Regions from separate parts of the Paenibacillus sp. FSL H3-0329 genome, predicted to be linked through region 1. Evidence: predicted binding sites of a transcription regulator. Region 1 holds the regulator's gene; the other holds the start of a gene.

What was found. Region 1 encodes LexA, which represses DNA repair genes until DNA is damaged. Its sites were predicted from a motif close to CGAACATATGTTCG; they were not measured.
Region 2: a site for LexA is predicted at 2,021-2,034, ahead of recA (recombinase RecA). Genes of this name have one in related genera too.

Annotation. Positions count from the first base shown of each region.
Region 1 is NZ_CP150150.1:3,835,442-3,838,869, forward strand. It holds gene NSQ66_RS16875 (HAD family hydrolase) at 1-379, opposite strand, end outside; gene NSQ66_RS16880 (hypothetical protein) at 414-935, opposite strand; gene NSQ66_RS16885 (DUF896 domain-containing protein) at 991-1,194, opposite strand; gene NSQ66_RS16890 (LysM peptidoglycan-binding domain-containing protein) at 1,304-1,717, opposite strand; gene lexA (transcriptional repressor LexA) at 1,969-2,595, shown strand; gene NSQ66_RS16900 (L,D-transpeptidase) at 2,773-3,111, shown strand; gene NSQ66_RS16905 (hypothetical protein) at 3,264-3,428, shown strand, end outside.
Region 2 is NZ_CP150150.1:4,087,441-4,090,868, forward strand. It holds gene NSQ66_RS17960 (RecX family transcriptional regulator) at 52-777, opposite strand; gene recA (recombinase RecA) at 888-1,952, opposite strand; gene NSQ66_RS17970 (competence/damage-inducible protein A) at 2,252-3,428, opposite strand, start outside.

The sequences.
Region 1 (3,428 bases):
TGCGCTCTGCTGCGAATTTAGTTGCCAAGGTCTCAGCTAGTGCTTCGTCTTCCACCCCTAAGGTTGCAAGTCCGCGACGCCAAGACTCTTTACGATAAACCGGTGCAAGCTGCTCCAATTGACGGAATTCTGGCTGTTCACCTGCCGTAAAGTTAGCCCAGAGTGCTTCATATGGATTAATTCCGATCATCTTTGTAAATGGGAACGTCTCATAAGATTCATACAAGCTACTTGCTTCCTTACGAACTGCAACTTCTAGTTCTTGTGGATCAATCGTATCCCCGGCGGCTTCACAAGCAGAACGAAATGCTTCTTCGACGCTCCGATCATCCCACAGCAATGTATCATCAAGGTCAAATAGTACAGCAGAAATTGGCATTACAGGTCTCCCTCTCCCTTTAACTGGTCTAGTTCTATTCGTGAACTACTTCAATGTTGTGAGCTTTAGCAAATGCTTCTAATCGTGTACTCATCGCATTAGTATCATAGCGATTCATAAGTCTTGTGAAAATCCATTTCGTACGTTTCCCTTTGTGCTTAATGACTACAGCTCCACGCGAAAGGGTGATTTTCTCAATATCTGCAGCTGGAAGCCCGCGTTCGCGATTGAATTTAATAGTAGACAGTCTTGCTTTTTCCACCTTCAAGTACGGACGACGGAAGAACAATAGCGCTGCCAGCAAATAGTACAGTACTACTCCCAACCAATTAGCCAGCATGCCGTTTCCTTTGGCCTGATCAATAGAACCAACTACCCAAAACATAGTGCCAAGTATCACTAACACTACCGGAAATGCAATGTTGCGACCTTTAAAGACTTCGGCATTCTGGGTAGGAGATTTAGAGGCATAAATCGTATCCTTGCCTTGTTTCTTTCTTTGCTTGTTGATTTGCTGTGTGTTGCGTTGAACCATTCTTTCCCAAGAACGGGCCATGTGCGTTCCCCCTAGTCATCCTGAAATATCTATGAAAAGGAACAGCGAGCTAATGTTAAAGCCCCTTGTTACCTTGTTCATGCTCATCGTTATCTACTACTTCAATAGTATTTAATTGTGCTCGGAAGTTATTGCGGATATTCCCCAGGTAAATTTCACGAAGCTTGGCGCGTTCCGCCACTTCCTCTTGATTAAGGCCTACGCTCTTCTGTTTGCGTGCCAATTCGTTAATTCGCGCGACCAACTCATCAATATTCAATACTTTCCCTCCCCCTATAAATTAATTCTAACTCTGCCATGAGAAAAAGAGCTTGTCAAGGTCTACTCCCTGCAAGCTCTACTGGTCATTCTATTATGTTCTCAGAAAATTAATAAATAGGTAAAGTAAGTATGTCTCCAGCGTTAATTTGACTACTCTTAATCCCACTTGAACGTTTAATTCCTTCTATATAAACAACTGTCTTCATATCAGCCGGTTTATTCTTAAGGGCAATACTCCATAGTGTATCTCCACGTTCAACCACAATCCGCTTCTCTTCCTTCATTATAGTCGTCGATCCTGCAAATACATTTCCCACTACTGTTAGGCCAGAAAATACTAGCACGATAATCAATATTAACTTAATAAAGAAGTCCTGACGGAACAACGAAATCATCCCTCCTAGCAAACGTTCCGTTATCTCTTTCACCTTAGCGGAATTACGGGCAACGTCATTATGTCCTAAAGATTCAACCACTGGGGCCTTATCGTAGATGCTGCGATATGTACTGTATTTTAGCATAATTATCATCCTCCAAACACTTGTTCTTACTTTCGAATTCATAATAACACGAACATGTGTTTTGTTCAATACTATTTCAGAACAATTGTTCTCTTTTTTTCGAGAGACTCAAGTGGTACATTTTATTATCATTTGTCTACCATTTTTTAACTCTAGCAGATTAATATTTATAATAGTTAGAACTTATGTTTGTGCGAACGGTAGTTCTATGTTATAATTTTCCCAAACATTACTATATGGGGTTGATTCCAATGTCAAAGATTTCAAGTCGCCAGCTGGCGATCCTGGAATTTATACGAAGCGAAGTCCGCAGCAAGGGTTATCCACCTTCCGTCCGGGAAATTGGAGAAGCTGTTGGCCTTGCTTCCAGCTCCACAGTTCACGGTCATTTGGACCGGCTTGAGAAGAAGGGACTTATTCGTCGAGATCCAACGAAGCCACGTGCAATAGAATTACTAGGCCAAGAGGATTCAGAGAATGTTCACCAATTCGCCCAGACCATCTCACGGATTCCTGTCGTAGGTAAAGTTACCGCCGGGGTACCTATCACTGCTACAGAGAATATCGAGGACTACTTCCCACTTCCTACTCACTATGTAGGTGACAACAAAGTATTTATGCTGTCAGTTATGGGTGATAGTATGGTGGATGCTGGCATTATGAATGGTGATTATGTAATTGTTCGCCAACAACAAACAGCGGACAACGGAGATATCGTTGTAGCCATGACTGAAGAAGATGAAGCAACCGTTAAGACCTTTTACAAGGAACGTGATCATATACGGCTTCAGCCGGAGAATCCAGCTTATGAGCCTCTTCGCCTTAATCGCGTAACTATTCTCGGAAGAGTCATCGGATTGTTTCGAGATATCCACTAAGTATGCACTCCTACCATAAAAGGCTGTTCCGCAAATGCGGAACAGCCTTTTTTCTGTGTATTTTGCTTTCTCAACCACTAACGAACATTTGTTCTCGTTCGCTAAAATGGGCATTTTCTATGAATAACCGTTTAGGCGTTCTGCTCATATCCTAATTAGAAAGGAGTGTTGTGCATAATGCCAAATTACCGAATTATTGTAGATCTGACCCAACGAATGTTATATCTTCTGGACAATGATATTGTGATTAGAGGTTTCCCTGTCGGCATTGGTAAGATGTTAACCCAATCCCCAGTGGGAGAATTCACGATTATTAACAAACAACCCAATCCAGGCGGTCCCTTTGGTGCCTTTTGGATGGGACTGTCTAAACCACACTACGGGATTCATGGAACGAATGATCCTTCCTCCATTGGGAAAGAGGTATCCCACGGCTGTATCCGGATGTACAACGAGGATGTGTTAACACTCGCAGCTATCGTCCCTATAGGAACACGAGTAACGATAAGGAATTGAATTCGCTGAGGACGTCACAACCCCCAAATCACCATATACAGAATGGGGGTCATTACATAAGTAAGTATTTTTTCATTAGCATACTAGGAGTTTGGTGATTATATGTCGAATATTGTTAACAGGATTGCAAATTGAAAAGGATGTGTTTAGTTTTGAATAACTCAAAAATTAGAACCCTCGTCGATTTTAAAGTCGATGCACTGGGTAAGCTGTCCGGTTTACTTTTAAATGATGAACAAGCTAGTGGAAAAAAAGTGAATTTGCTCACCTCTTTTGGCAGCATTCAGGGAATCGTCTCTCCAGCCGTCTCCAACAAA
Region 2 (3,428 bases), 250 kb from region 1:
ACATTGTCAAGAGAGTCGATATACGCATTAATGTCAAGAGAATCAGTGATTCTAGTAAAACTCCTCATCTTCACCTTCATAATTGTCTTCCGCAAGTAAAGTATTGATCACTTGGCGAACCATATCGCCCGAGAATCCACGGCGCATAAGGAAGGCTCCAGTCTTTCTTCGCTTATCTGAAGCGTCTCCACGGATGAGATTCCATTTCTTGCGCCCTGTTTCGAGTGCACTCTCCAGCTCTTGTTCAGGAGTAATATTCTCCAAAGCTTCCGATATAAGGGTTTTGTCAATCCCCTTCTCACGTAGCTCTTGTCGAATCCACATCTTCCCTTTCCGCTGGTTCGCTATTCGTTGCTCCGCCCATTGCTTAGCATATAAAGGGTCATCAAGAAATCTTTCCTGCTGTAGCCGCTGCACCACTTCCGCAATAATAGTCTCTCCTATTTCCTTCTGGCGTAAACGGCGAGTCATTTCCATAGCGGTGCGTGGTTTACGTTCAAGATAACGGAGGCCTTCCACATAAGCTCGTTGACGCTCATCAGCTACAACAATTTCTTCCAAATCAGCCTTCATAAAAGAATTACCAGTAATCATTCGATATTTAATCATGACGTCCTCGTGCACAGTCATGTTATATGCTCCGAAATGTATGATATAACGGTGGTCAGATTTCTTTTGACGTTCTACTTTAGTGATCTCTAAGAGTTCTCCTTCAGGAAAATCAGATAACACCTGCTCATCTTGTTCTTCTGCTTCAAAATCCAGTTGTATTACCATAGTTGTTTGTCACCTCATAGCAATAGATCAGTTATCGTCTTACTTTCAATACTTGTTAAGAAAAGACACCCTGCAACAATCAATCACAGGGCGTCCTATTGTTTAATATACTATTCGATTTCGAGGAGCAATTTTTCTTCTTCCTCTTGCTCTGCAACAATCTCATCATTATTCGGCGCAGCAACAATAGTGGATAAATTACTTGCTTCACGGATCTTATTCTCAATAATAAGGGCAATATCCTGATGTTCCTTCAAAAACTGCTTAGCATTCTCACGACCTTGGCCGAGACGCTCGCCTTCGTAGGAATACCATGCACCACTCTTATTCACGATATCCATTTCAGTACCGATATCTACAAGACTTCCCTCTTTGGAAATCCCTTCACCATACATGATATCAACATCAGCCTGTTTAAATGGAGGGGCTACTTTATTCTTCACAATCTTGATCTTAGTACGGTTACCAACCACATCGTTGCCCATCTTGATGCTCTCTACGCGACGTACATCTAAACGTACAGAGGAGTAGAATTTCAATGCACGACCACCCGGAGTTGTCTCAGGGTTACCGAACATAACACCGATCTTCTCACGAAGCTGGTTGATAAAGATAGCAATCGTATTCGATTTGCTAATGGCACCAGAAAGCTTACGAAGTGCTTGAGACATCAAACGAGCTTGCAGTCCGACGTGGGAGTCACCCATATCGCCTTCAATTTCAGCCTTAGGTACCAAAGCAGCAACGGAGTCAACGACAATAATGTCAACGGCTCCACTACGAACAAGTGCTTCGGCGATTTCCAGCGCTTGTTCACCCGTATCTGGCTGAGAAAGCAGCAATTCATCGATGTTTACGCCCAAGTTACGTGCATATTTCGGATCAAGCGCATGCTCGGCATCGATAAAAGCAGCTTGTCCGCCTTGTCTTTGCACTTCTGCAATAGCATGAAGAGCAACTGTTGTTTTACCTGAAGATTCCGGTCCGTATACTTCAATAATACGTCCCTTTGGAAGTCCGCCTATACCTAACGCAATATCAAGTGCCAAAGATCCGCTAGGTACAACTTCCACTTGCATATGCGTGGATTCTCCCAGTTTCATTACCGAACCTTTACCAAATTGTTTTTCTATTTGACGAAGCGCCATATCAAGCGCTGCACGACGATCTGACAATCAGACCACTTCCTTCACTGTTTATAGTAATATAATAACGTGTTTTTAAGGTCTTGCCAAGCTTTTTTCGAACATACATTCGTTTTTTTTGTCTTGGGCGTTATTTATCCCTTTTATTGTAAGCCTCCCTCCGGAGATAGAAGTTAATTAAATTCTCCACTTCACCGGACATCAACGACTTATGATCATGAGAAAGCATCGTGATCAAAATCTCTGCAAATATACAAAAAACCGCAGCAAAGAAATCTCAGTGCCACGGTTCTTCCGTATGTGTTTATTATAACTGGGCTAATCTCCCATTACAAGTCTGAACCCTCAAGAGGTGTCTCCACCTTGCGTTCCTCAAGTCTCCGCCAGAGACGATACAGCAAAGCCTTAACTGTTCGTAAGCGGATATTTTCCCGCGTACCTTTAAGATTAAGCTCATAAACCTCTGTCTTACGTCCCCGTTCAGCCAAGCCGATAAATACAAGTCCAACAGGCTTTCGTTCAGAATAACCCGGTCCAGCTACACCTGTAACAGATAAGCCGAAATCGCTGTCTGCAATCATTCTCACTTGGTCAGCCAACACCTCGGCAACTTCTCGGCTTACGGCTCCAGGGGCATTGGGTCCCTCCAAATAAGCACTTGGCACATTCAGCAGCTTTTTCTTTAAGTCATTTGAATAGCAGACGATTCCGCCGGCAAACATCGAAGCACTGCCTGGAATATTTGTTATACTCTCCATCAGCAAACCTCCGGTGCAGCTCTCTGCCGCACTTAAGGTCAGGCCGGCATCCGCCATCCAATCCACTATCAATTGCTCTAGCGGCACATCAATGTTCGCATACAAATGTTCCGGCAAAATCTCCTTGATTTGTTGTTCCAGTATCTCCAGCTTTTTTGTAGCTTCATGCTCAGAAGGGGCCTTTGTCGAAATACGAACAGTTACCTCTCCCTCTTTGGCATACGGAGCAATCGTTGGATCAGTCTGACTGCGAATCAGCTCAATGAGCTTGTCCTCCAGCAGTGATTCTCCGATGCCGGCAAATTTGAGCATTTTTGAATAAAGCGGTGTTTCGTTCGTCAAGGCGTGCTGCTGTAGCCACGGTACTGCTTTATCTACGAACATCGGTTTCATCTCACGAGGTGGACCTGGAAGCACAATATAATATTTCTTCTCATGCTCAAAAGCAATCCCAACCGCAAGACCGATTTCATTCGGCAACGGTGTAGTTCCTTCAATTATAAGTGCCTGTTTGCGGTTATTTTCGGTCATAACGATCTTACGATCATCAAAGAAACGTTGTACATGATCCATCGCCAAACGATCAATATGGAGCGTTCTACCTAGCGATGCAGCCAGTGCGTCTTTAGTCAGATCATCCTCAGTGGGGCCAATTCCGCCTGTAAAGATAATAACGTCGGCCCGACTCTGAGCGATCTCGATGGCTTGCTGCAGGCGGCTGCTGTTATCACCGACAACAGTTTGAAAG